3 regions of the Paenibacillus macerans genome follow, and region 1 is predicted to be linked to each of the others. Evidence: riboswitches for the same ligand, from Rfam matches in the RefSeq annotation. Region 1 holds a riboswitch; each other region holds the start of a gene.
What was found. A riboswitch is a leader RNA that binds a small molecule or an ion and turns the genes downstream of it on or off. The one in region 1 is predicted to bind cyclic di-GMP.

Region 1 (9,858 bases):
TCGGGGTGCCCGGAGTGCTTGGATCGCTTGGATCGCTTGGATCACTCGGATCGCTCGGACTTCCCGGGTTGCTCGGATTCGTCGTCCGCTTACGGTTCTCTACCGTAATGGCAAGCGTGTTATCCGTTTGTTCAAGGCTAGCGTCGATCGTGATCAGCCGCTCAGCCTGGCCTTCAATCAGATAACCTGCCGGTGCTGCGGTTTCTTTCAGGATGTAATTGCCGTACGGAAGATCGGTGAATACCGCTGTTCCGTATACATCCGTCGTCATCGCAATCGGAGCTTTGGACCGGGCTTCGTCCTGAAGCTCGAAGGTGGCGCCGGCCAACACTTTTGCGTGGTCGGCTTTATCGACCTTGGTGATGACCAGCTTGCCTTTCGGCTCTGCCGGGTCCACCGGCGGACCGGTCCGCTTCTCGTTTTCTACCGTGAGTTTTGTGACACCGCCGGTCGATTTGGCTTTTTCGTCAAGCTTAACGGTCAGCGGCGTACCGTTGAGAAGATATCCGGCAGGCGCTCCCGTTTCCACCAGGCTGTAAACTTGGTCGTACCGCAGCTTGGTAAAGGTCAGTTTGCCTTCCTCATCGGTGGTCTTCTCTCCGAGCAGCTTACCGTCGCTGTCCAGCAGTTCAAAGGTAGCGCCAGCCAGTTTTTGGGTTGGATCAGCCTTATCGACCTTCGTTAGTTCCAAAGAACCGCGGAGGCCCGAACCGGTGCCCGAACCGTCGGTAAAGCGCACCTGAATCTTGTTCGAAGACTCCTGGGAAACGTTTTTGATACCTTCGCCCGCAAAGCTTGCCGTATTCGTTACTTCTTCCCGGTCGGCAGAGACCGCGATTTCCGACGAATACTGCAGAACGCAGGCGTTTTCTATGAACTCTGCGGCAAACTTAAGCTCAAACGCTTGGCTGTCGTTTTCCGGGTCCGTCTTGATCGTCAGGAAGTAATCCTGGTCCTTCGTCAGCTTCCCCCCGACCGGAGTCACGCTCTTGTCCGAGTTCACGACCGCTTCGTATAGTTCGAAGGAGTCGGGAAGCAAAACCTGGTTTGGGCTCGGCGTATCGATGATGGTTGCGTTCTCGACGTAGGATTGGCTTCCGTTGATCACGATTTTCCAATCGATTTTGCCGCCGTTTTGCGTACCGCTTTTGTTGACGTATTCGCCGCCGCGCGGGATCGGCAAGTCGGCGTGCCAGCTCCAGAGTTTACCGTCGCCTCCGGTCATAACCGCCGTATTCGGCACTTTATCGACGACCAGCACGTTCTCCAGCTTGGTTTTGAACGTGATTACGTAAGGCGAGTTGATATCTCCCAGTTCGATGCGGAACGTATTATCCGCCGCCTCGGTAATTTGGGCGGGATCCGTTACCTCGGTTCCCCGAACTACCGAACCATCAGCCCCTATGGTCGCTTTATAAACTTTCACTTCATCTTTCAGCAGTTTTTGATCCGCTTCTAATTTGTCGGTCAACACCGCGTTGTTGACCAGGTTGCCGTTATAGTTGGCTACGATCTCCCAGGTGAGTACCTTGGTCTTCGGATCATAACTTTTTCCAACTTTACGGCCGTTTTGCTGTGTTTCGGTATTCGGTTTAAACGGAGCCTGGAGTGGGTACGCAACTCCAGGCGTGTTTTCCGTCCAATCCAATGTTGCCTCGTTCAGATACGGATATTTGTCCGGAGTAAACTTCGTACTGTAGGTAATGGTGTACTTATCCGTTATTTCTTCGTTAAACGTTAAAGTAAACCCTTTGGTTGGGTCTTCAACCTCTAAATCGTATGTGGAACTGGTTACTGTTTTCCCCGGTGAGGTTACTTTAACGCTGCTCGGAATAAATTCCAGACCGCCGCTCGTAAACGTATCCTTGATCACCAGATTCGTCATCGGCTGCTTATCTTCGTTGACGACGATGTTCCAGGTGATTATCTTAGCGCTGTAATCGACACCGCCAAATGATTTTACCCCAATTCCGCTCTTAAAGGTGAACGAATCGGAACCCTTTCTCTCCTTGCCGTCGACCGTTGCATAGATGTCGTTAGTAACCGGAGTATCCTTATAAATGCGGTCTATCGCTTTGGTTTGATATTCAATGTCATAGGCGGTAGTAACCTCTGATTCAAATTGCAAATCGAACCCGTTTTTGCCGTTGTCATCGGTCACCGGAATTACTTTGTACGTGATGCCGTCAGCCGGTTCGTTCGTTCCTGGCTTAAGCACTTTGACCGAATCCTCCACCAGCACCATGCTGTTGTTGAAACGGTCATGAATCAGCCTTTCGCCGGCTGGGGTTATCGTCTTTTCACCATAATTGTATTGCACTCTCCAGGTCACCGTCTGAGTCTCTTTATCGTAGGAGGTGTCCTTTTTGGTGAAAAGCGGCGTGCGGGTAATCGTAATCGTCTCATCATCCGCCTTCGAAACGCCATTGTCTCCGGTCAACTTCGCGCTGTTCGTAAATTCGGTCTCTTCCTCACCCGTTACCAAAGTCGTGTATTGAATGCGGTAAGCCGAATTGATGCTTGGCTGATTAAAATTGACCTGGAATCCCGAACCGTCCGGTTCAACGGCCGTTCCGTAGGTTGTGGAGCCAGGTTCGACCAAATTCCCCAAGTCAGGCCCTCTGTCGACATTCGGCAGCAGCTCGTAAACCTTGATCGAGCTTTCATCCAGCTTCAGTCCCGGCGGAATCTGGTCGGATACTTTCGCATTGTCGATCTTGTCGAGCGAGGTATTGACGTCGATCGTCCAGGTGATGGATTTGTCCTTGTCGGCAATCCCGGTCTTTTTCAGGAGCGATCCGTCCTTCGGCGCGAGCTTGATCACAGCATTCTGCTCTCCGCCCTGAATCGGGAAAGAAATCGGCACATCCGCTCTGCCCTTGATCTCTTCGCTAAGCACCGTATTAACCTTAAAGGTGCCCCAGACTCTCGAATTGTCGACGTTTTCGTTGAACACGATCTTCACATCGCCGTTCGTGCCAACCGTGAAATCGGCGATTGAACTGCCGTCGTCGATCGTCAACTTGCCGTTTACCTCGTTGAAAATTTTAAACTCCTTAGGGATTTTGAATTCAAATGTGCTGCCGTTTGTGTAGCCATGTCCATCCGGCAGCTCCCATTCGTATTCGATGCTGACGGCGTCTCCCAACTTGGAACGCTGCTGATTGGCGGGATTGTAAACCGCGTCGATTACCGTCCCCTTCGCATCCTTAACTAGGACTCCCTTAATGATGCTGTCTGCATTTTCGGCCGCAGCCGCAGCCGCACCTGCAGGGGCAGCCAGTCCATACGTAGCATCGGTCGCACTGTACGCAGCCTCTCCGCCGGAAGCTTCATCCGGATTTGCGCTGACCTGCGCCGCTCCCATACCAAAGACGCCTTGGAAGAACAACGCGCCGGCCATGAGTAAAGCCATCCATTTTTTCTTCATGCTTTTAGAGCACTCCCTCCTTATCTCAAATGTGTTCATTTATAATATCTTAATTTTTTTCCAATTCCCTCCTCGTCCGGTTTATGTAATTGGGCGACGCTTTCATCTTAATTCGTCGTTCTGAACAAATTCTCAACAAATTATAAAAAAATTCAACAAAAATTATGATTATTTTAATAGCTCCCGCAGTTCTATTGTGAAAGTTGTCTGATCCCCTGCTTCAAAACCCAACGTATAAAACGCAAAGAAATTTTTTTTCTTTACGGCCTCCACCAGCCAGTGGCAAAAATCGCTAACTTCGTCGGTTTCCCGGCTTCGGCCGTCCCGATAGACTACCTGGGGGTAAACGAACCTCAGCTTGAACTCGCCGCGCCACTCAAAACGAAAAAAATTTCTGCCCTTCCGGCGTTGCAGCGAAAAATGATAGTCCCGCTCCCGCTCTTGCAATAGATAAAACTGACCGTTGCAAAAAAATACAGGGCCATGCCGCGTGGCTACGATCCCTACCCGGTTCCCCCGGTAATCCATATAGAAACCCCTGCTCCGTTTCCTTTTATCTTGTTTCGTCAATTCGATCTCCGTAAGCGAGGGCAGTTCCACCCCCCGTGAATCGTCCCTGAAATGGCCGACTACATTCATCTCCAAAAAACTCCCTTAATTGCGAACGTTGCGAAAAGGCCGCAGAAAATTCGACTGAAATGGTTCATTCGGAGTATACGCGCAAGATCTATACAAATTCTGAACAAAAAAACCGGCCAACGGCCGGTCAAGATTGCTTGTTCTATGATAAAAAAACGCCGGAAGCGGGCGGCTTAACGTGCCTGCCCCGCTTTCTCCGTAAATTGTCCATACCATTCCGTTATGTAGTGGCTGGGCTCCACGTTCAGTTCCTCCTTCAGTACGGCTGCGAGTTCGCGGTACTGACGGTGCACCATGGCAAAGTTCTGCTGCAGTGCGTATATTTTCATGAGGGCAAAATAAGGCGCCTCTTCCTGGGGATGAAGGGTGCGGATGTTGTGATAGTAAGCTCCCGCCTTCTCCCAAAGCTCTTGCCCGAGGTACCAATCGGCGATCGCCAGCGAAGTGTGAAGCCAAATGGCCTTGAGCCGCTGGCGCTCGCTTTCCGTCCACCAGTAATCGTATTCCTGCAGATAATCTCCGGTGTAGATTTTCATCGTCTCCAAATATGCGTCCAGCGAATCGCCGGACACGGGCGGCAGCGCAGCCAGCTTGGCCTCCCATTCGTCGATATCCAAGCGGACCTGATGGGTATTCAGGATGTAACCCTCCATCGTATTCACAATTTGAAAATGGTCTCCGTAAGGCTTAAGTGTTTTCCGAATATGGTACACGGACGTATATAATTGCGAGTTGACCTTGTCCGTCTCGTATTCCGGCCATAAGACATCGATCAAAGTAGACTTTCGGACCAACCTTCCCCGGTGCTGCAAGAGATAGAGAAACAACTCCTGCGCCTTCGTCGTGCGCCACTGCAGGAGGGTCGGCTGTCCATGCCGCGCCTCCACCTTTACCTGTTTGAACAAGCATATTTTGATATCCTGTTCGGAACCGGCGACTTGCTCCTGTCCCGCTTTCAGCCGCTCCTGAATCCGATCCACGGTTTTGGCCAGGCGCTCGGCTCTGATCGGCTTGAGCACATAATCCAGAGCGTTTAACTCAAAGGCTTTTATGGCATATTCATCATACGCCGTGACAAAAACGATATGTATCTCCGGTCTTGCTTCCAAAATCCGTTCCGCCAGTTCAATACCGTTGATTTCCGGCAGGCTGATGTCCAAAAACAGCACATCCACACGTTCTTGGAGAATTTCGCCCATCCCCTTGACGGGGTCGGTAAATTTCCCGACAACCTCCACGTCGGCAAGCTTCAGCAATAACCGTTCCATATAATTCAAGGCCAGTTGTTCATCATCCACAAGTATTACTCTCATAAGAGCCAGACTCCCCCGCTTGGATACTCTTCCCCTTTATAAGAAGATTAGCATATCCCGCCCAAACAAAGAAGCCTTGAACAGTCGTTCAAGGCTCTTTTTTTTCCTATTCGTCTTATTATTGAACTGGCTTAGTATAACTTGTCCGCCTTATATTTCGAAGCATCTTTGATCATTGTAAAAGCGGTCGTCGTTCCATTCCAGCCGGCATCGGCCGTCGTGTCGATAACCACCCAGCGTCCGTTTATATAAACTTCATTCCAGGCGTGATATGTTTTTACATAGTCGGAAGATCCCATCGCCAGCTTGGCCGGAACCCCAACGCTGCGCAGCATCCCCGCAAACAGGGAGGAAAAGCCGTAGCAGGTGTCCTTCTTGGCAGTCAAGGTACGCTCGATATTCGGCAGGTAATTCGATGTAGCGGTAAACGCCAGGCTGTCGTCGTATTTGATGGTGCGGATGATGTAATTATAAATGGCCTTCACTTTATCTTCATCGGCAGCCGCATCTTTCGTCAGCTCCGCCGCCTTCTTTGCCGCCAGACCGTCTATATTCCAATTCACATTTTGCGTCGAACTCAGATAGACCGGCGTCTCATCCTGCAAATCAAGCTTCACCGTATCCTTCTGCACAAGGCGGTACGTAGTCCCTTTAATCTGTTCCAACAGGCTGATCGTGTAATCCCCGTTGCCCATTTGCAGCGGGAACGTCTCTCCTTGGGCACCGTAGGTCAGATTATAGGTATACTTATTGTTCCCTTTCTCGATCACCAGCTTGGTCTTGACATTCAGCTTCACGTCGTAATGAATGGTCACCGCTCCCTGAGACAGGTTGTCCTTATTGAGCCAGCCCTCAAGTTCGGCCGCCCGCGCCCCTGTCCCGCCGAAACCGGCAAACAAAAGTACAAGGGTCAACGTTGCAAACATCAATTTACGCATAAAAAATAAAACCTCCTTCGGTAACTGGCTGCCAGTAAAAAATTTACAGGCCCTGTAGCTTTGCGTCCCTGCCTTTCGACAGGTTTGCCATTATCGTGTAAAGTTTTATGTCCTTCTCTATCTCTATCGGAAGCGTTGGCGTCATTTATTAGCCCAATAAGACGAAAAAATCTAAAATTTTTAGTATTTTTTTGCGACTTTAGCCTCAGTTGATAGACGAACTTTGCAGACGGGGCCGTTCATTTCGCAAAAAGTAAAAATAATAAAAAAGTACCATAATCATCTCCAAAGCTGCGAGAATGAGATAGATATTACTGTAAACACCGGAATTCGCAAACAGGTTTAACGGGTTCCAATGCACGCTGCCGCCTTGATCCACAGCCTTGCTGTAGACGCCGGCCGCCACCGCGCCGGAAAGAAAGTTCGACATCGACAACAGCCCCATGCCAACCCCGGTCTGTTCCTTGGCCAGCGTCCGCGATATCGTGCCTGTCAAGGCAATTTGCATAAACATCTGTCCGACGTTGCCAAGGATCAATAATATTGCAATGATGGGGACCGCCGCTCCCGCGAAGATCGAGATCAGGGTAAAGCAAACCAGCAGCAGCATGGACGCGCTGCAAAACACAAACGGGTTGCCCTTGGCATCCGCCAGCTTGCCTCCAGCTCTGCCCAGAACAGCCGACACCGCCGCCCCCGGAACCATAGCGAAGCCAATCCAGCCCGAGGCAAGCCCGTTGACATCCGCCAGCAGCTGCGGCGTCAAGAACGGGAGCGCGTAACCGATCCCCATCGCCAGTATGGCTATGAGCAGCCCCAGGGAATAACTTCTGTTGCGGAAAAGCTGCGGATCCACGAACGGGTGAGCCGCAGTCCGGTTGCGGATAAAAAACAACAAGAACAGGAGCAGGCTGCCCAGATAGAAGGTAATTCGGCCGTAAGTAACGCCCAGCAGCAGCAACGCAACCGCACCGCCCAGCAGACCGGCCCCCAGCCAATCGACTTTGGCGTATTTGGGCGCCTGCTCGCTTAAATAACGGCGGTAAAACGGCAAGGTGACAAGCATCAGCATCGGAATGCAAAACAGCCAACGCCAATCGACCAGACTGACGATTAGCGCCGAGACGACCGGTCCGATCGCCCCCCCGACAGCCAGTCCGGTTGCCGTGATGCCGAGCGCGTATCCGCGGCGTTCGGGCGGAAAGTGGCGGACGGGAATGATCATCGCCGCCGCCGGAATGACCGCCGCTCCCGCCGCCTGCAAAACCCGCCCGGCCAGCACCATCCAAAACGCCTGGGCGGCAAGCCCGGCGAGCGAGCCCAGACAAAACACGGCCAAGCCAAACGTGATTAAATTTTTGAACCTGAATACGTCGGCCAATTTCCCGTAGATGACCGATCCGATCGCATAGATCAGCATATAAATGGTGGATACCCAGCTGACCTGCGCCACGGATAATTGGAACTCGTTTTTAATTTCCGGCAGCACGATATTAAACATCGTAGCGCTCATCGACGAGAGCACCATCGTAAACGCCAAAATACGGATCAGCTTTTCGGCTGAATCGCCCTCTGCCTGCTTTCTCATAACAAATCATGCCCCCTCAAAAACCTTTGTTATGAGATATTTTATATTTGCATATTGATAATTAAAAATATATATTTAATTATAAAATCATATACTACAGTATATTAATAGAAAGGAACGAACGGTATGGAATTGCTGCAGCTGCAATATTTTCAGACGGTCGCCCGCTTGGAGCATATGACAAAAGCCGCGCAGGAGCTTCATATCGCCCAGCCCGCGCTGAGCAAAACGATCGCCCGCCTGGAACAGGATTTGGGCGTGCCGCTGTTTGACCGGCAGAGCCGGCAAATCCGGCTCAACCACTTCGGCAGAGCGTTTTTGAAAAAGGTGAATCTCGCGTTGAACGTGCTTGAGGAAGGTCGGAAGGAAGTCGCCGATCTGGCGGGAACCGAACGGGGAAGCATTCATCTGGCGACGAACAACCTGGGCCGGATTACTTCCGCTATAAGCGCCTACCGGACTGAGCATCCGGAAGTGAATTTCCGCATTTTGCAAACGCCGCCCGCTTCCATGGAGGAGTTGGTAAATTTGCTGGAAAACGGCGAGGTGGATCTGTGTTTTACCGCCGCTTCCATCGATCATCCGGATATCCGCGAGCAGCCGGTGCTGGACGCCGAGGTGTTTTTGGCGGTGCCGCCCGGCCATCCCTTGGAACGGCGCAGCAGCATCCGACTGGAGGAGGTGGCGGCCGAGCCTTTCATCGAATATAAAACCGGCCATCCGTTCCGGAAAATAAACGCGTCATTTTGCCGCGAAGCGGGCATTTCGCCGAACATCGTCTGCGAGGTGGACGAACCGTCCGCTTTGGGCAGCCTGGTGCAGGCCGGACTTGGCGTAGCTTTTATGCCCGCATGCCGCAAAGACGAGACGCCGCCTTATAAAATGCTGCGCCTCGAAACCCCCGTATGCCGGCGCGTCTTCCGGATCGCCTGGCTGGAGCGGCGGTATCTTCCCAAAGCCGCCCGCAGCTTCGGCCGGTTTTTGGCCGAATATTACGCGGAGCTTCAGGCGCCGTAAGCTGCAGCGCCATCCTCCGGCGTCCGGCGGGCCGCCGGTCAAGTAAAATACTCCAGCTTCGCCTTTGGAAAAAAATCTTTCATATAACCGAACAGATGCGTTTTCAAATCCTCCTCTTCCTCTTTCGGATAGATATATTTGCCGATGCCGTATTTGCCCCATTTGTATCTGCGTTTTTCTTCATCCAGTTCCAGCTTGGTCATCGGGTAATTTTTCTCGATCACCCGTTTGGCCGGTTTTGTGAAGCGGTGCTGAATGAATTCAAACGTAAGGTCCTCTTTCGCCTTGGCCGGCAGTTCGGCATCCAGCCGTTCGAACATATGGCGGTACCCGTCCTCCCATCCTTCGTGAATGTAAATGGGCGCGACGATAAAGCCAAGCGGATATCCGGCCCGGGCCACCTTCCCCGCGGCTTCGATTCTTTGCTCCAAAGGCGAGGTGCCCGGTTCGAAGTTTTTAATGATGTAATCGGCGTTGACGCTGAACCGGAACCGTGTTTTTCCGTTATGCCTCGCATCCAGCAAATGATCGACATGATGAAACTTCGTGACGAACCGCAGCTTGCCGTACTCGGACTGTCCAAAGTGCTCGATCGCCCGCCTTAGCGTATGGGTCAGATGGTCGATGCCGACGATATCCGAAGTGCAGGAAGCTTCAAAACGGGTGTATTCCGGGGCGCGTTCGGCCATATACCGGTCGGCGGCGTCCAAAATCTCCTCCACGTTGACATAAGTGCGGATATACGGCTTGCTCCCCATCGTCGTTTGCAAGTAACAGTAATGGCAATGCCCCATGCATCCGGTGGCAAAAGGGATGGCGTACTCCGCCGAAGGTTTGGATGTGTCGAATTTCAGCGTTTTGCGAATGCCGACGACCAGCGTGGACTTGGCCACCCGGTATTTTTGCAGATCGCTTTCGCCCGGCAGGTTTCTG
Region 2 (9,858 bases), 3.4 Mb from region 1:
CACGAATGTAAGAACGGAGATTATAGCGGGGATCACCACGTTCATGACGATGGCTTACATTTTGTTCGTGAACACGATCTTTTTGGGACCCGGCGGAGCGGGCATTCCGGTGGAAGGGGTATTTTTCGCCACCACGATTGGCGCCGGGCTGATCACGATTCTTATGGGATTGTTCGTCAACATTCCGATCGCGCTGGCACCGGGCATGGGGCTGAACGCTTACTTCATGACCGTGGTGCTTAGTTCGGGTGGAGCTATTACTTGGCAGGCGGCGCTCGGCGCGGTATTTATTTCCGGTATCATTTTTCTGATTCTGACGGTGACGAAGGTTCGCCAGCTGCTGCTGGTTGCCGTGCCGCAGAGCATTAAAGCGGCCATCACGGTCGGCATCGGCCTGTTTGTGGCCAGCCTTGGTTTGAAGATGAGCAACCTGATCGGCGCTAATCTGTCGGGGGTAACGGATACGTCCGCCACGGTTCCCGGCAGCAGCATCAACTTCACGCTGGGCGATTTCGTCCATAGCCCCGATGTTCAATTAACGTTGATCGGCTTGATCCTGATTGCCATTTTGATGTCGCTGCGGGTTAAAGGAGCGCTGTTGATCGGGATTATCGCCACCACCATTATCGGTATTCCGATGGGCGTTACTAACGTTTCCGGACTTTCCGGCGCCAGCTGGCTGCCCGCTTTTGACAATCTTGCGGTGGGCAAGCTCGATCTGGGTGCGGCTTTGCATCTGGGTCTGTTTGAAATTGTTTTTGTATTCACGTTCGTTGAATTGTTTGATACGTTCGGCACTTTGGTCGGTACGGCTACCCGCGCCGGCTTGATGAAAAACAAAGAAGAAGGCGAGAAAAAAATCGGCAAGGCGATGCTGGTGGATGCGGTTGGCGTCAGCGCGGGCGCATTTCTTGGCACCAGCACGATCACTTCCTATGTAGAGAGCACCGCTGGTGTGGCCGAAGGCGGACGCACCGGGCTCACTTCGGTAACGACGGGGATCTTGTTCCTCCTGGCGCTGTTCATCGCGCCGCTGGCCGGTGTTGTGCCGAGCGCGGCAACGGCTCCGGCGCTGATTATCGTCGGCGTGCTGATGATCGGCCAGGTCAAATCGATCGAATGGGATGACTTCCTGCATGCCTTCCCGGCGTTCTTGACGATCGTATTGATGCCTTTCACCGGAAGCATCGCCAACGGGATCGCCGCCGGTTTGGTCTCTTACGTCATTCTGGGGGGCTTCAACAACCTGTTCACCAAAAACAAAGTCAAAATTCATTGGCTGATGTGGGTGCTGGCCGTGCTCGTATTGGCCCGCTATATTTTCCTTGGCACCGAATAATTTAATGAAAACCGGATCGACCAACAAGGGTGTCCCTCTCCGTTAGGAGCAGGCGCCCTTGTTTTAGTTCTAACCGCCGCCGACTGGAACGATAAACCGCCTACCCTTCAAAATAACGACACTTTATGTACTTATTATCCGAGCCCCAACGTGTTCGTCTCCATTAGCGGCATTTTATGTACTTATTTTCCTATGAATGGTCCAGAACATGGGCATTTCTTTGCGACGGGGGAAAATAACGACATAAATTACCTCTATTTCTCCCAAATGAACGGATATCGCCGGAATAGCAACATTTTTTGCCCTTATTTTTCTGCTGGATTATCCCGGAGCAATACAAAAGAGCACCGCAGGCTTATCGGCGCGCTTCTTTAAGCTCCATTTCTAGGCTATTTGACATGGAAAGAAATGGGCCCCCACTCCTGAATATTTTTTTGTGAATCCGCTTTTTTTCATAAACTATGGATTGATTTCCAGCCGGAGTCGATTATAATAAATTTAAATAATTAAAATTCTAAACCAAAGGCAAACTATTCGAAAGGATAGGACGCAAAGTTTGGAGTCTAAAGCGTGCGCAAGCCGTGGTGGGAATTGCGGTGCAAGCTGCGCTATGATTGTCCGGCCGCCATGTAAGTATGGCGGTCTTTTTATTTTGAAGATTTTGATTGGAAAAAAATTACTTTTACAAAAGAAGGTGAACTAATGATTTCGATGGCAGGAAACGGCGCCCGGTCGATTCGAATCGGATTAGCCACAGCTCTGCTTGCGTTTTGGGCGGCCGGCTGCAGCGGGGCCAGTCCGCAGGCGGACAACGGGAATGGGGCCTCCCCCATGTCCGGGGCGCAGACCGCTTCATTGCAGCAGCAGCCGATTGCCCGTTATACGGGGGAACCGAGCAAAACATTGTCTTTTGTCTATACGGCCAAAAAGGAGCTTTCCCTAACGTTCGACGGTTTGGGCGATCGCGAGACGATCGAGCGTTTATTGGATGAACTGGACAAGCATCATATCAAAGCGACGTTTTTTGTCCCGGGCATGCGGGCGGCCGAAGAGCCGGATTTGGTCAAGGAACTAACCAGCCGCGGCCACGAGGTGGAGAACAATACGTTGACGCGCGCCGACTTGACGACCTTAAGCTATGAAGAAATCTATAAAGAAATCAACCGTACCAACGGCTTGATTGCCGACGCGACAGGCAAGCAGCCGCAGTTCGTCCGGACCCGGGGGGCCCGTATGAGCGAAGACGTTCGCCTGGTGGCGGCGCAAACCGGACTAAAAGCCGTCGTTTCCTACAACATCAATCCGAAGGACAGCGACATGCAAAGCGCCAAGGAAATCGGCGATTACATACGGAGGTACATTAGCCGCGGCGGCATTATCGCGCTAAATACGGACGTGAATCCCGAGGTGGTTTCCTCCATTTCCTATATTGCGGATGCGGCGAAAGAAGTAGGCTATAAGTTGGTGCCGCTCGCAAAGCTGGTGCGTGACGGCGGCGAGCGGAAGCCGCTGGAGCAAATCCCGGGATACGATGCCGCCCGGATCAATCCCGATTACGAGCAGGCGGACTATAATCTGATCTATAACGCCAGCGATATCGCCAAATGGAACCCGCACGGCAAGAAGGTCGTCGCCCTGACCTTTGACGATTGGGGCAGCGATTTGACCGTCACCCGTCTGTTGAAGATCCTAGAGGATCATGACGTCAAAGCGACCTTTTTTCTGCGGGCCAACGGCGTAGAGAACAATCCGAACCTGGCCAGAGCTATCGTCGAAGAGGGTCACCTTGTGGCGAATCATACCTACAGCCATCCCGTGATTACGCAAATCCCGCCCGACGAGCTGCAGGAAGAAGTGGTCAAGGCGCACCGCATCATCACCGAAGCGATTCAGCAGCAGCCGGCGATGCTGTTCAGGCCTCCGACCGGGGAGATCAACAAGGAGACGGCCAAGGTGATCGCGGCCACGGGGTATAAGACGCTCGCTTTGTACGATGTGACCACCCTGGATTGGAATTCCGACCATGACGCTCAGTACATTTTAAACGGGGTGCTGAAGCAGACGACTAACGGCAGCGTTATTTTGCTGCATATGCTTGACGGCCTCCATACGCTGGAAGCCTTGCCGAAGGTAATCGACCAGTTGAAGCAGCGGGGTTATTCCTTTGTGCTTCTGGACGAGCTGTACGGGATGAAATAAGGAACGAACGCTTGCTCGGCATCTTTGGATACTCATCGGGAAATGAATGGGGTTGAACTTATGGATTTGAATCAACTATATGAGAACATTGTAAAGCGGACGGCCAAACTGGCTGTCGTCGGACTAGGGTACGTAGGTTTGCCGCTAGCGGTCGCGTTTGCCCGCAAGGCTGACGTCATCGGGTTTGACGTGAGTCCCCGGAAAATCGCCGATTACCTTGCGGGGAAAGATCCGACCGGCGATGTCGGGGACGCGGCGATCAAGGCGAGCTCGATTGACTTTACCTCGGATGAGGCGAGGCTGGGGGAGGCTTCCTTTTACATCCTGGCCGTGCCTACGCCGGTTCAAAACGATAAAGTGCCCGACCTTACTTATGTCAAGAACGCCAGCGCGATGGTCGGGAAACATTTGCGCCCCGGTTCGGTCGTTGTCTACGAGTCGACGGTTTATCCCGGCGTCACCGAGGAAGTGTGCGTTCCGATCCTGGAGGCGGAGTCGGGGCTTACATGCGGGGTCGACTTTAAAGTCGGCTATTCCCCCGAACGAATCAATCCGGGCGATCAGGTTCACCGGCTCGAGAACATCGTGAAAATCGTTTCCGGCATGGATGAGCAGACGCTTGGTCTTGTGGCGCAGGTTTACGAGCTGGTGATCGAGGCGGGGGTTTACCGGGCCGAAAGTATCCGTGTGGCCGAGGCGGCCAAGGTGATCGAAAACGCCCAACGCGACATCAATATCGCTTTTATGAACGAACTATCCATGCTGTTTCACCGGATGGGAATCGACACGAAAGCGGTGCTGGCCGCGGCGGGAACCAAATGGAATTTTCTCAAATTCACCCCAGGGCTGGTCGGCGGCCATTGCATTGGCATCGATCCTTACTATTTAACTTATAAAGCGGAAGATGCGGGGTACCATTCGAAAATCATTTCCGCGGGGCGGCGCATCAACGACGGGATGGGCAAATATGTCGCCCGCAGCATCGTAAAGCTGCTGATGCGCCTGCGGAAAGATTTGTCGGATGTGAAAGTCGGTATCCTCGGCCTGGCCTACAAGGAGGATTGCCCCGATTTTCGCAACACGAAGGTCACGGATATTATCGCAGAGCTGAAGGAATATGATATCCAGCCGCTTGTCTGCGATCCGCTGGTGGACCCGCGGCTCGTGTATGAAGAGCATGGATTGGAGCTGGCGCAGCTGCCCGATTTGCGTGATTTGAACGTGGTGGTGCTGGCCGTCCCTCACAGGGAATTTCTAAACATGGCTCGTGAGGATTACGACCGGTTGTTCGGGGCGGACAAGAGCAAGGTGTTTTTCGATATTAAAGCCGTGTTCGATAAATCCGAATTCGAAGCTTCGGGTTATCATTACTGGAGCCTGTAAAGGGCCCATCTTAAAGGTTAAGGGGCAATGAACTTGAGGAAAAAGAACAAAGCACAACAAAAGCCGGTTGAAGTTCTCTCCACGCCCAAGGCGGATCGGCGGCTGCTTGCCCATGTCCCCGATCCGGAGAACATCCGCAAAGCGTCGGACCGCAGAGGCATGTTGCGCTCAAAGGACGATGGGCCCGGTGAATCCGCCGATCATGGCGACAATAAGATGCCCCGTCTGCTCAGCTTGCGCTATGAGGCTGATTTTCCCGTCTCGCTGCTGCCCGTGGGAGCCGATAAGAAAGGGAAAAAGGCGGACGCAAAGTCCCAAATAAGCGGCATGGCCGCGGACATTTCTTCAACGGGGATTCTGGTGGAACTGGAATCGGAGAGGGCCGAAACATGCCGTGAAGGCGATGTGTTCGAGCTGCGCTTTAACATTCCGCCGGGGACGATGCCGGAGGGTTTTGAGTCGAAGGTAAAAATAAAAGCATCGGTCGTTCGCAGGTTTACCCGTGACACGCCGGACGGGGAGAAGCCGATGGCGGCGCTTGCTTTTGAAAGCAACCTTTACAATTACTTTCAGAAACGGCGTTGGGGCTATTCCGTGTATACGGCCAGCGGCTTGCTGTTTGTCGCTATGACGATTATTTTGCTGATGCGCGCCGAAAGCATCATCTATTTCAAATACAACATTCTGCTTTATTTATACAGTCTAACGGCGGCCATATTTTTGCTGACGCGGTATTTTTTCGGGGCTTTGTACCGCAACGTGCCGGTCAATCCGGATTATACGCCGGGCGTGACGATCATTATCCCTTGTTTTAACGAAGAGCAATGGATTCAGCGCACCGTGCTCAGCTGCATCAATCAGGAGTATCCGATCGACAAGCTGGAAGTGATCGTTGTGGACGACCGTTCAACCGACGGATCGGTGGAGCGGATCAACGAGATCGTCGAGCGCCTGCATAAGGAAGCGGAGCGGTTTGACATTCGGAATCGCCTCAGACTGGTTGTCTTGCCGGAGAACGGAGGCAAGCGGGTCGCTTTGGTCAAAGGCGTGGAGATGGCCAAACATGATTTGGTCGTGTTCGTGGATTCGGACAGCTTTTTGGAGCCGGACGCCATCCTTCACCTCGTGCAGCCGTTTCAAGATCCGAAAATGGGCGGGGTGGCCGGCCGGACGGACGTGGAAAACAAATATACGAATTCGATTACCAAGCTGCAGACGGTTCGCTATTATATCGCGTTTCGCATCATGAAAGCGGCGGAATCCTGGTTCGACAGCGTTACCTGTCTATCCGGTCCGCTGTCATGTTATCGGAAAGAGCTGGTGCTCAAATACGCGGACGCCTGGTTGAATCAGAAATTTCTTGGCCAGCCGGCCACGTTCGGCGATGACCGCAGCATGACCAACTTCATACTTCGCTCCCATCGGACGGGGTACCAGGACAACGCGATTTGTTCCACTATCGTGCCGTCCAAGCTGGACGTCTTCCTGAAGCAGCAGATGCGCTGGAAGCGCTCCTGGCTGCGGGAGTCGCTGCGCGCCGGGACGTTCATCTGGCGTAAAGAACCGTTCATGGCGCTGTTTTTTTACATAGGCCTGATCGTTCCGATCGCCGCTCCGATCGTTGTGTTGTACAATCTCGTGTATGTGCCGCTCGTTTACGGCGTTTTTCCGGGCACATTTTTGATGGGACTTATATTGATGGCTTTATTGATGAGCTTTGCGCATCTGTTGTTCCGTAAAAGCAAACTTTGGATTTTCGGCTTGGTATTCTGTGTTTTTTACGAACTGGTGCTGCTTTGGCAAATGCCGGTCGCCTGGGTCACGTTCTGGAAATCCACCTGGGGTACGCGGGAAACGCCGCAGGATGTTGAGGCCAGAGCCAAAAAAGAAAGCCGCAAAGCGAACAAACGGAGAAGATCACTTTTTAAAAATCTTTTTAATGATTCCCACAAGGACAAGGGTTCATACAGTGAGGTTGACTGACTATGGGAAAAAACAAGCCGCGCAAGGCGCTTGATGTCGGACGCAAAGAGCGGAACAAAGCGGTCAAATCGGCCGTTCAATTTGTGGTGCTGGCTATGGTGCTGGTGCTGTTGGTGCATGCCGTGGCGGGAATCCACCGTTACCGGGAGCCGGACAAAGCGGCTTGGCAGCAAACGCGGGGATTTATCGCCTTGTCCTATTATGGAGTGGATCGAACCGGAACGCGCGGTCTGATCGCCAAAAGCCGTCTGGACGAGCAACTGCAAATTTTGCGGCAAAACGGGTATGTCACGGTTTCGCAGCAGGATATTCTTGATTTTTACGAGCACGGCAAGCCGCTGCCCCAAAGGGCAGTGTATCTAAGCTTTGAGGACGGACGCAGCGATTCCGCCTTGTTCGCCCAGCCCCTGCTGGAAAAATACAATTATAAAGCGACGATGCTTTCCTACGCCGACCGGCTGGACGTCGTGGACCCGAAATTTCTGGCGGGACCGGAGCTGCTTAAGCTGACGCGCAAAGGGTATTGGGAATTGGGGAGCAACGGTTACCGTTTGACCTATATCAATATTTTTGACAAGGACGGGCGGTACGTTGGAACGCAAACCGAGCAGCAGTTTAAGAATAAAGACGAGGCGCGTTACTATACGCACTATTTGATGGACTTCATCCGCGACGCCGATAAGGTGCCTTTGGAGAACCGCCGGGAAATGGAAGCGCGCATTAACCAAGACTACCGGCTTATGGAGCAGATTTATCGGGATAAGCTGGGTTTCGTTCCGAGCGTGTACATGATCATGCACGCCAATTCGCTGCACAACGGAATGAATCCTTTGGTGGAAAACGTGAATTCCGATAACATCGAACGGCTGTTTAAAATGCACTTTAACCGCGAAGGGCAAGCCTTTAATGACAGCGGCGGCGATTTGTACGATTTGACGCGGCTGCAGCCTTCCCCCGGCTGGTATCGCAACCATTTGTTGATGAGAATCGCGGGAGACACCGGGGAATCTTACGATTTCTTTGAAGGCGACAAGAAGCGGGCCGATCATTGGCAATTGCTTGGCGGGGCCGCTGAATTCAGGGGCAACCGCATCATCCTGACCTCTCCGGAAAGCGGTAAAGGCCTGCTTTATCTTAAAGGGAGCGATGGCTATCAAAATGTGAAGGTATCGCTGCAGATTGCGGGGAACATTATCGGCTCGCAATCGGTATATTTACGGTACGACCGCAAGGCCGATGCTTACGTAAAGGTTGTCGTGGAAGACAATCTGCTTCGCGTCGTGCAAAAAGAGCCCGGGCAAACGGAGGAAAAGACGTTGATTTCCCGGGACCTCGGCAGTTTAAAAGGCGTATCGGAGCAGACGGCGATTGGGCGCAAGCTGGAGGTGGCGGTCGCCGGCAGCGGGTTGACCCTGCAGGTCGACGGGGCGGCCGCCGCGCCGGAAATCCAAATCGCGTCTGCGCTTGCCGCAGGCGGTTTGGCTTTGGAAGCTTCGGCTAGCGAGGAGCATAGCCAAGACCCGGTGTACGACGGCGTGTTTGACGACGTGATTGTTTCCGAGGCGGGGCATAGCAGCACGGATGAGCCGCCGGGCAAAGTGCTGTTCTCGATCGGATACACCCCGCTGCAAAAAGTGATCAACGGCGTTAAGTGGATGTTTGACGCACTGGTTGATTGGGCGGTTGAAACCTTTTAAATGAAGAAACAAGCGGGCCTTTCTTATCGAAAGGCCCCCGTTTCTATGCGGTGACGACATCCGCTGTCCGCAGCCGGTGTATCGCCATGGCTGAAAATACGGAAATATAAACCGCGTTGATGAACACGAACAGTCCGTTTTCTGGCCCTGTTAGCCCATTTTGGTCCAATACGCCCATGCCGGTTGTCAACAAGCTAAACGGGAAGAAGAACCTCATGTTTAGGATATACAGACCGAGACCGAGCATGGAGCAGCATATGCTGATGCCGACGGGAAGGGCGAAGCTGCGTATCCTGAAGGAGAAGAAAAGCTGCATGGACGCGATCGAAATCGCGGCGATCCAGCCGCGCAAAGCCCATCCGGCCAGTTCCGCGGGCAGATCCGCAAGCGGCAGCGAGAGAAGGAGGCCCGCGAGTATATATAAGGCGGTAAACAAAGTTTGAACGCCAAAAATCAAAACCGCAACGGCGGACAGTTTGCCGAAGTAAATGCTGGCGGCGGAGACAGGGGCGGTATGCACTAGGTTCCAATTCCGGTTGACATGCTCCAGCCTGCACATATACGCGCAGCAAATGGCGATGAGAACGGGAAAGAAAAATTCGCCGTAAAACAGGCTGACTTGAGTCCACAAGCTATACCATGCTTGGTTTAGAATCTCCTGATTGGAATAGTAGTTGAAGCAACCGATGGACAAGCTGAGTACGGGCAACACGGTCATCGTTATCCAGATACGTCCACGGCGCAGTTTGAGCCATTCGGCGCCAATGCTTCGGATCATGGGAAACCTCCTTATATTTCTTGGCGGGATGCGTGAAGGCATCCGGCCGTATAGAATATCGCAATCATCAGCAGAGCGGCCACCCAGTTTCCGGCTTGCGCAGGCAACACGAAATAGCGGCTGGTTTCCGCCAAGGCGTTATAAGACATGCCGATAGGAGACATTTCCGTATAGTAGGACCAGACGAATAACTTGCGAATGGACGCGGGAAAGAAACTGGCCGTAACGCCTAAAAAGCCGCCGGCCATGCCGAGCGTCAGCGCAAAGGTCTGGTTTTTGAACGTGAGGGAAATCCATTGCTGCAGCGCGGTGACGGCAAGGTTTGTCAGGAGCGTGCCGGCCAGAAGGCGGACCAACAGCGCGAGCGGCAGCGGATCTGAGAAATTTTTAAGTACCCCGAAAGCCGATAAGGCGCCTATCTGGAAAGCGGCTCCGCAGAGCAGCAGCGTATTGGCGCAAATCCACTTGGCCAAGTAGAT
Region 3 (9,858 bases), on a different contig from region 1:
ACTTCTTTACCAGTAATATTGTTGTAAGGCAAGGAATTTCATCATCAATAACCGTTCAATATTACTAATTCCGCAGGATAATTGTGTCAAAAAAGCGACTTTTGCACCTTGGAGGACACAGGAAAAGTGGGTAGTCTATGCTTAGTTTATCCAAGATAAGATCAGGGAGAATCAGGTACAGCCGATTACGGTCGGGGGTACGACCCTTGTGCAGGTCCGTCCGCTTTTTGAAGCGATGGGACTGGAAGTGAAGTGGGATAAAACCAGCGGAGTATCAAGCGACGGCACGTTCAAGAGCACGGACCTGATCTTGGCCTCACTCGACGCTACGGATACGCTCGTCCTCACCTACGCGGACGGGACCGTCGTCCGCAGCCTTTTCTTCGATCACGCTCCCGGCAGCAAAAATTCGCTCAAGAATATCCAAATCGGGAAAAACAATTTCTATATTTCCGAGGATCAGTAGCGTCTTAAGCAAAGCCCCTTCTGCTGAATGAACAGCGGAAAGGGCTTTTTTAATGGATAATATTCCGGAATCGGCGTTCCCAGTCCTCGGAACATGGATGATTATGGCCAACAAGGCCCTATTCCACTTATTTCCTGATTATAATAATAAAAAAAATCCCGCAATAACTGCGGGATAATAGCTAATTCTAATACCAGCATCTATGCTTTCTTTCATTTTCAGGCAAAACCACTTTAACGGTTGTGCGTTGAATCGCTTTTACTTTGTTAGCGGCAATGTTTCTTGATTTGTTCTTATTTTTGTTTTTAGAAATTCCTTTAGCTTTGCTTGCAGGCGAAAGGATGTAATATTTAGCCATAATATACAGCGCCTCCCTTCCGCTTAATCTAGTATAGAATATGAAAAGTTCAGCAGATAGTTTGTATCGATATCTATAAAACTAAGAATAGTCAGATTATCTGATAAGCGCATCATGAAATGACGTTCATACCGAAAGAAGTTAGCGCCGATATTTTGACCAAATCACCATTTCATTTGACGAATGGCACAGAATTCACCAACATTTACGGAAATTTAATGTCCGCTATGTACGCGGCGGTAACACAGGAAGTATGCGTTATCATTGGGCGGCATGTGAATCTATAAATTAGGCTCATAACTCCCGAAAGCCAACTCCCCCCAATTTTCGATGCCAACTTCAATTTTAGAAATCCTAACTTTCTCAAAAAAAACAACGGCTCCCCCTGCCTGCTACCAGGACAAGGGGAGCCGAAGCACCCGGAAATATTGTTACTTGGTTAGTCGTCTGCGGCTTAACCATACACCGAGAACGATCAGTCCGAGACCCGTCAAATAGTACGGATAACGGCTTTCTTCACCGGTCTTCGGAAGCATGGATACCGGCTTCTCCGAAGCCGGAGTTTGCGGCTTCGGCTTCTCCGGCTTCGGCTCGCCGCGTGGAATATCCTCTTCTCCGACATCAACGGTAGGCGTTTCCGAATCATCCGCCGAAGGCGTTTGAGGTGTTGCCGGTTCGCCTCTCGGGATATCTTCATCCGGCACTTCTACTTCGCCGGTCGGCGGCGTCTCCGGATTTGACGGAGTCGAAGGATCGCCCGGCGTTACCGGAGTCGATGGACGGTCCGGTCTCGTTGGGTTCCCGGGATTGCCCGGATCGGACGGATCGGACGGATCGGACGGATCGGACGGATTCGACGGCTCGCCAGGTTTAACGGGTACCTTGCTGTTCGTTACGGTCATTTTCAGCACATTGCCTTGGCTCGTAATACTGGAGTCGATCGTTACGTTCCAAGTTGCCTGATCGATCTTATATCCTTCCGGAGCGGCTAACTCCTCCAAAATATAATCGTCATACAACAGTTTCGTAAACAGGGCTTTGCCTTCCGCATCCGTAGTAATTACGTTCGGCGCCCGTTTGCCCGCTGCATCGTAAAGCGCGAACTTCGCTCCCGCCAGCGGCTTCGTGTTGTCGTCGCGGTCCACCTTCGTCACTTCCAGGCTGCCCGTTACGCCGCCGCCCGAACCTGAACCGGAGGAAGTACGGACAATGACCTCTTCCGTCGTTTCCCTAAGCTCGGTCTTCAGCTGATCTCCTTCGAGCGCTACCTTATTTTGCACAGCTTCTTTATCTCCAGCGGCAATGAACGACTGGTATTCTAAAATATAAGCCGTGGAGATGGCGTCCGTGAACTTTAATTCAAACGTCTCTTGATCGCCGTCAAGCCTTGTGATGGTTAACGTGTAGTCCTTCCCTTTGGTCAATTCTTCCGCTTTGACCGCTTCACCGTTTGCATTGACCTTGGCTTTGTAGAGGCGGAACGAATCTTCGATCAAAACCTGATTCACGCTTGGATAATCGATAATTTTGGCGTTGGAAATATGCGACTGGCCTTCATTAATGCGAATCGTCCAATCGATTTTATTTCCATTTTGGGCGCCTTTCTTCGTCACGTACTCGCCGCCATGCGGAATCGTCACGCTGGCGTTCCATATCGCCGCTTTATCGCTGCCGTTCCACAGCTCAGCGGTATTATCCATCGTCTTGACAATCAACGTGTCCTGCAGCGATGTTTTGAACTCGATCCAATAGGCCGATGCGATCTTGTTCTTAAATTGAACGGTCAGTTTGTTTCCGTTCGCTTCGGACGGTTCCGTCACCTCGTATTGAGCAGCCGAAACTTCAGCGCCCTTCTTAACGCCATTGCGTCCCCCCGTCAGCTCCATCGCATACACCTTTACCGAATTCGGAACAAACTTCTGCTCCTGCTTCAGAACATCCGTTACGATGGCTTTGTCAAGCGGATCGAGATTGTAATTCATCTTAATGTTCCACGTGATCTCTTTGTTGACAGGATCGTAGCTGCCGTCTTTACCGCCATTGTTTTTCGTATAATCGTCGGAGGAGAAGGCGGCTTCCCGTTGGATCGGCCCTTTCTTCTCGCCGTCCTCGGTCCACGTCATGACAGCTCTGTTCTTAAAATCGAGCTTTCGCTCCTTCAGCCAGCCGATGTTAAACTTCGTTTCATACTCGATCGTATACGTGGTGTCAATGGTCTTCAGGAACTTGATGACAAAGCCGCTGCGTACATTGTCGTACTCAACCTTATAATCGCTTTTAGGAACGAGCTTCCCATCCGCTTTTACGATCATGGAATCCGGAACGAATTCAAGACCGCCCTGCGGGAACGTATCCGTAATGACTACATCCTTCATGCTGTACTTGCCGCCGTCCGGCCGTTTATCGCCGTTGACCGTAATCAGCCATTTCGCCGTTTTGCCGGCAAAATCGATGTTCTGTACGCCTTTCACCAGAGCGCGGCTTCCTTGGGCCGGGGTGGTCACTTCCTTGGACGCATCACCCGACACGACTTTGTTCTTCACCTGCTTCCCGTCGGCGATCGTCCGATCGACCGGCTTCGTCTGGTAAACGATCGTATAAGGCGAATCGATATCCTTCTCGAATTGAAGGCTGAATCCGTTCTTACCCGCCGATTCGGCGGTGTATTCATCCTTGGCAACCAGATCTTTATCAGCCTTCGAATCCCCGTTGTACACCTTCAGCGAATCGGCAATCCATGTATGAATTTCGCTGAATTCATCCGTGATGACCGCTTTCTCTTTTGGAATCTTCTTTTCATTGAAATTGTATTTCACAGTCCAAGTGATGATTCCGGTGCTGTTATCCACGCTAAACGATTTATCCAAAAATTGGCCGCGGTTTACCGTTACCGTAGCGGTCGATTTGGCATCTTCCGTTCCGTCGCCGGACAAGACAGCGGTGTTTTCAAAGCGCGACTGCTCACCGGTAAGCTTCGTCGAAAAGCGAATCTCATAAGCCTTGCCGATCGTCTCATCCTGGAACGCAAGCTCCAGTTTCGCGCCACCGTTCGTTTCGACCTTATATTTGCCGGAATCTACCTTGTCGCCAAGGGCCGCCGATCCGTCACCGTTAACTTGCAAACGGTAAACCTCCACAGAGTCAGCAATAAGCTCCAAACCTTCAGGCAGTGCGTCAGTGATCACCGCGTGCTTGATTTTTTCCAGCGACTTGTTAACTTGAACCGTCCAATCGATCCGATCTTTGCCGATCGCTTTCCCTTGCTTTTCGATCAGCTTTCCGCCCTTCGGCTTCAGATTCACGATAGCGGTCTGCACTCCGCTTTTTACTGGAATGGCAATAACGACTTCCGTACTGCCTTTAAGGACTTCCTTCTTAAATTCCGTACGAATTTCCAGCTTGCCGGCGATGTTGGAATGACTCTCCACGTAATCATTGAAGGTCATCACAACTTTCCCGTTCAGATCGACCGTAAACCGGCCGACTTTCCCTTGATCGGCAAGAAGCGGGGCATCAATATCCGTAAAAATTTCAAACTGCCGCGGCAGCTCGAAGCTGAATGTATCTCCATTCTTGTAGCCGTGTCCGTTTGGAAGCTCCCATTCATAGCTGAGGTTGACGGCCGCGCCGACGTCCAAACTGCTATCGGGATTATACACCGCATCAATCACGGTACCGTTTAAATCGGTTAACACGACTTTGGTTAAAATACTCTCCGCACTGGCGACTGGCCTGGCGACTGGCCTGGCGACTGGCGCCGGCCGGTCATATACGCTATCCGTCACGGATTCTTGCGCGCTGCCCGTTGATTCTTGCACGCCGGCCGCTGCGTTCGCCGTCCAAACGGATGCGCCATACAGCGTCTGCATCAGCAACAGCAATGCCACAACGATTCCACAAACCTTTTTCCTCGTAATCTCTCCCTCTGTCTCTACATCACCCTCATTATATTCGGTTCCGATCCGCCTTCCGTGCGCAATTCGGGCCATGCATCCATCGGACAACATGTCGATAGGGTAATTTTCAGTCCATCACCTCCGCTGATCTTTATTGGCGCACGATGAATTGTGCCTGTATTTTCTTCAGAACCAAATGGGCTTCCGCCATTATATATGCCAATACTATACAATTTCTCAACAACGCCAAATAAGCCTTGGACATATCGTCCAAAGCCTATGTTTATTTCGTAAAAATCAATAGTATTTCACCGGGGAATAACGCGAGGCGTCTTTAATCATGTTGACCCCTGTCTCACTGCTCTTCCAGCCCGCATCGACAGTTGTATCAATGGTTACCCATTGTCCGTTCAAATAAACTTCATTCCAAGCGTGGTAAACATCAACGTATTCCGAAGTTCCCATAACAAGCTTGGCCGGAATTCCGATACTCCGCAACATGGAAGCGAACAAGGAGGCATAGTCGTAACACATCCCTTTCCGCCCTGCCAACGTGCGGTTGCTATCGGGAAGGTAGTCCGTCAATTCGCTGGCTGCCAGAGTATGATCGTACCGGATCGTCCCGACAATATATTCATAAATAGCGTGCACTTTCTTCTCGTCGGACGGAGCGGATTGGGCAAGCTTCTTCGCAAGCTGGGCTGCCTGATCCCTATCGCTCCAATCGACATTTTGCACAGAGTTCAAAAACACTTTGCTGTCATCCGCAAGTTGAAGTGTAACGGCCGCTTCCTGAACGATTTTGTATTTGGTACCGCTGACTTGTTCCAGAACGGTAACCTTATATTCACCATTGCCCATCTGGAGCGGAAATACTTCCTGCCGCTTATCCGGCGAAAGGACATAGGTATATTTGTCATTACCTTTTGCGATCATGAGCTTCGTTTTGGCCCCGGCTTCCGCATCATAACGAATGACGACGGCGCCACGGTCCAACTGCTCCAAACCCAACCAATCTTCGGACGGGGCAGCTTGTACATCCGGAGCCCACATCAATAACGCAAAAAGCCCTACAATAGCGAACACAATGTTGCGCATACTGCAAACTCCCTTCGGCGGCCAGGCTGCCATTGACGTTTCGTCAAGAAGGCCCTGTGGCTTTGCGTCCCTGTCTTTCGACAAGTTTGCTATTTTCGTAATAGAGTTTCACAGATACTGATACATCTTCTCCAAAAAAACAAAAAAGCATCTTCGTTCGGTAGCTGGCTGCCATTGACGTTCGTCAAGAAGGCCCTGTAGCTTTGCGTCCTTATCTTTCGACAAGTTTGCCGTTATCGTGATCAGCTTTTGTGAATCTATCATATCAAATATATGGAATACCATCAAGAGAAAATTTGGAATTTTGTCGAACTATCATTCCTCCCCCGAACTCACTCGAACTCACCCGAAAAAATAGGACCCCACCAAAAAAATAGCACCTGTTCATCCGGTGATCACATTCGATAGAATAAAAATGTACTATAATGTTAGTATTTTCCTGACCGTGTATGGGATAGGAGAATCCACTATTGATTAAGGGAGGGTATTTATGAAGCAAAAAGTTTTCAGTTTGTTCCTGGCGCTAGTTATGATGGCCAGCGTCAGCCTGCTATCAACTTCGCCGGTTCAGGCCGCTGAAGGAGCGGGAACGGCCACTATCACCTCTATGGATTATTTTTCAGCGTCGGACGGACCTGTCATCACAAAATCAGGGGTTGGACAAGCCAGTTACGGATTTGTGATGCCTAAATTCAATGGAGGCTCCGCCACCTGGAATGATGTGATCCAAGACTTGGGCGTTAATGTGAAAGTGGGCGGCAGTTGGGTCGATATTGACAGTGCCGGCAGCTTTGTCTACAACCAAAACTGGGGCCACTGGAGCGACAGCGGCTTTAACGGTTATTGGTTCACTCTTTCCGCGACAACCGAAATTCAACTGTACTCCAAAGCGAATGGGGTTACGCTGGATTACACTCTTGTGTTTCAAAACATCAACAAAACCACCATTACGGCGATGACGCCTACACAAGGGCCGCAAATTACGGCGGATACTACGGGCGGCGCCGGCTTTACCTATCCGGTTTTCAACAATGATCCGGCAATCCCCTTTGCAGCTGTGGCCGATGATTTGAAAGTGTACGTAAAACCTGTAAACAGCAGTGCATGGATCGATATTGACAACAATGCGGCCAGCGGCTGGATCTACGATAAAAACTTCGGCCATTTCACCGATGGAGGCGGCGGCTACTGGTTTAACGTCACGGAGTCGATCAACGTCAAATTAGAATCGAAAACCTCTTTGGTTAACGTCATTTATACCATTATCTTTAATGAACCCGTAAGAAATTCTTATGTCATTACTCCCTACGACGGAACGACCTTCACGGCCAATGAAAGCGGTGCGATCGGTGTGCCGCTGCCTAAGATTGATGGAAACGCGCCGGTAGCCGATGAGCTTGGAAATTTCGTATACCAGATTAACATGGGTGGGCAATGGGTCAATTTAGGGGATTCCGGTCAGAGCGGATTTGTATACTCCGCCAACGGTTACAATAACATGTCCGCCGCCAATCAGTGGGGGTATTGGGTCGACCACATCTACGGGCTATGGTTCCAGCCCATCCAGGAAGATCTGCAGATCCGCATCGGCTATCCATTAAACGGGCAGGCGGGCGGAAATGTCGGTGATAATTTCGTCTACTACACCTTTATCGGAAACCCGAACGCTCCCCGTCCGGATGTAACCGATGGCGAGGATATTTCTGTCGGAACGCCAAGCAACCCGGCCATTGAGGGCATGGAGCTCATCTGGCAGGATGAATTTAGCGAAAATAAGCTGGATACGAGCAAATGGAACTATGAACTGGGTTACTATCTCAATGACGATCCCGGTACCTGGGGTTGGGGCAATGCGGAACTGCAGCACTATACAAACAGTACGCAAAATGTATTTATCCAGGACGGAAAGTTAAACATCCGGGCCTTAAACGAGCCCAAATCCTTCCCGCAGGATCCTAGCCGGTATGCACAATACTCCTCCGGGAAAATCAATACCAAAGATCATTTTTCGCTCAAATACGGCAGAGTGGATTTTCGCGCCAAGCTGCCTGCAGGAAATGGCATCTGGCCGGCCTTCTGGATGCTTCCGCAAGATAATGTCTACGGTTCGTGGGCCGCATCCGGCGAAATTGATGTGATGGAAGCGAGAGGACGGTTGCCCGGCACGTCCAGCGGCGCTATCCACTTTGGCGGACAATGGCCGGCGAATACCCATGTCTCCGGCGAATATCATTTCCCGGAAGGGCAAACCATCGCCAATGATTTTCACGTATATTCCGTAGTCTGGGAAGAGGACAACATTAAATGGTATGTCGACGGCAAGTTCTTCTTTAAAGCTAACAGGGATCAATGGTATTCCGCAGCTGCGCCGAACAATCCGAACGCCCCTTTCGACCAGCCGTTCTACCTGATTATGAATCTGGCGATCGGCGGGAACTTTGACGGCGGTGTGACTCCGAATCCCGGCGATATCCCGGCAACGTTGCAAGTAGATTATGTGCGTGTTTACAAAGACAACGGCGGCGGCCAGCAGAATCCTGAAGAACCGGCGCCCCCTTCCACGATCGTCATCGGCGATGAGGTGAAGGGCCTGAAGAAAACAGGCGATGACTTATTGTTCTATGTAAACGGCGCAACCTTCGCCGACTTGCACTACAAGGTCAATAACGGCGTACAGCTGAACGTGGCCATGACCGGGGCGGGGAACGGCAACTATACCTATGCGGTCAATAATCTGAAACAGGGGGATACCGTCGAGTACTTCTTTACCTATAACCCCGGGCAGGGAGCGCTGGATACCCCTTGGCAAACTTATGTCCATGGGGTAACGCAAGGAACTCCGGAGTAAACCGGGTAATAGTAGAATATTGCCTTACGCAGATGAGAGGGAAGATATATGACTTCCCTCTCGTTTTTCCTGTTGTTATGATGAGGTCGATCTTTCCTTCCACTTCTCTTTCAAAGCTTTCAAGTCCCCTACGAAGAACTTTAGCAAATTGGGCCTCCTTCTTACGGCAAGCGGGTGATAGGTAAAGCCGATAGGCAAGCCTTGGAAATCGTGCCAGCTCCCCCGCAATTCCTTGACACTGGCGTTCTCCTTCTGCGGGAATAAGGCTTGCGCCACGACATTCCCGAAGCCGAACAACACCGACGGCTGCTTCTGAAGCAGCTGCAACTGCAGATGAGGAAAACATGCCGCTCTGGCCTCGGGCTTATTGTAAGCGCGCAGCGGCCGGCATTTCAGTAAATAAGTGACATAAACCGAACTCATATCGATCCCCGCTTCCCTCATGCCGAGTTGGAAGGTCTCCCGGGTACCGCACAAAAACGGATTTCCTTCCCGGTCCTCCCGGGCTCCCGGATTATCCAGGATCATCATCAGCGGGGCTTGCGGATTTCCTTCCCCCCAGACGACGCGATTCCGCTGCTTGGACAGTTCGCAGCATACACAATGCTGAATACCTGCTGGCGCTTGTTCTTCAGGCAGAATTACAAAGGGATGATCCATTTCCGTGTCATGCGGCTCCTTTCTTCTTTTCCTTAGCACACAATGACTCCATTATGCCCATCCCAGACGAAAACTTGCTCTTATTGCCAGTTAACCGCGGCAGAAACTCCAGCGCAACACATAAGGACAAAAAATGTCGTTAATCCAGCGGTTTCGTTTGTTTGAGAGAAATAGCGGCAATTTATGCCGCTATTCCCCCTCGTCGCAAGAAAGTGCCTACGTTCTGGGCCTTTCATAGGAATATAAGTACAAAAAATGCCGCTAATGGGGATGAACAGACCTGGATTCGGACAATAAGCACATAAAGTGCCTCTATTTTGAAGACAACAAATGCCCTTTATTCCGAAGGACGCCCCTTGGTTTGCTCCAACGAAGCTTCCAGCCGGTCCAAGTTTTGTTCATTGCCCTCGGCGCAGTAGCTCTTGGCTTCTTCGAACTCCTCCGTTTTCATAAATAGCTGGCGAAAAACGACCTTTGTTCCGCCGTCAAGGTCCTCGAAAGCAGCCGTTACCAGAAATTCATGGCCGGACAA

Region 2: another riboswitch for cyclic di-GMP. It lies ahead of DYE26_RS18230 (polysaccharide deacetylase family protein); the one in region 1 lies ahead of DYE26_RS03060 (transglutaminase-like domain-containing protein).
Region 3: another riboswitch for cyclic di-GMP. It lies ahead of DYE26_RS24095 (transglutaminase-like domain-containing protein); the one in region 1 lies ahead of DYE26_RS03060 (transglutaminase-like domain-containing protein).

Annotation. Positions count from the first base shown of each region.
Region 1 covers NZ_UGSI01000001.1:652,983-662,840, reverse strand. The annotation lists gene DYE26_RS03075 (collagen binding domain-containing protein) at 1-3,430, opposite strand, end outside; gene DYE26_RS03070 (hypothetical protein) at 3,599-4,069, opposite strand; gene DYE26_RS03065 (response regulator) at 4,243-5,382, opposite strand; gene DYE26_RS03060 (transglutaminase-like domain-containing protein) at 5,514-6,320, opposite strand; cyclic di-GMP riboswitch class I at 6,337-6,419, opposite strand; gene DYE26_RS03055 (MFS transporter) at 6,526-7,908, opposite strand; gene DYE26_RS03050 (LysR family transcriptional regulator) at 8,035-8,925, shown strand; gene splB (spore photoproduct lyase) at 8,964-9,858, opposite strand, start outside.
Region 2 covers NZ_UGSI01000001.1:4,036,983-4,046,840, reverse strand. The annotation lists gene DYE26_RS18235 (NCS2 family permease) at 1-1,339, shown strand, start outside; cyclic di-GMP riboswitch class I at 1,854-1,969, shown strand; gene DYE26_RS18230 (polysaccharide deacetylase family protein) at 2,042-3,538, shown strand; gene DYE26_RS18225 (nucleotide sugar dehydrogenase) at 3,599-4,921, shown strand; gene DYE26_RS18220 (glycosyltransferase family 2 protein) at 4,949-6,904, shown strand; gene DYE26_RS18215 (polysaccharide deacetylase family protein) at 6,907-8,601, shown strand; gene DYE26_RS18210 (ABC transporter permease) at 8,645-9,379, opposite strand; gene DYE26_RS18205 (ABC transporter permease) at 9,391-9,858, opposite strand, start outside.
Region 3 covers NZ_UGSI01000002.1:211,307-221,164, reverse strand. The annotation lists gene DYE26_RS24105 (stalk domain-containing protein) at 149-466, shown strand; gene DYE26_RS33620 (hypothetical protein) at 654-824, opposite strand; gene DYE26_RS24100 (collagen binding domain-containing protein) at 1,256-4,711, opposite strand; gene DYE26_RS24095 (transglutaminase-like domain-containing protein) at 5,018-5,818, opposite strand; cyclic di-GMP riboswitch class I at 5,832-5,919, opposite strand; cyclic di-GMP riboswitch class I at 5,975-6,060, opposite strand; gene DYE26_RS24090 (glycoside hydrolase family 16 protein) at 6,309-8,666, shown strand; gene DYE26_RS24085 (uracil-DNA glycosylase) at 8,742-9,326, opposite strand; gene DYE26_RS24080 (SRPBCC family protein) at 9,664-9,858, opposite strand, start outside.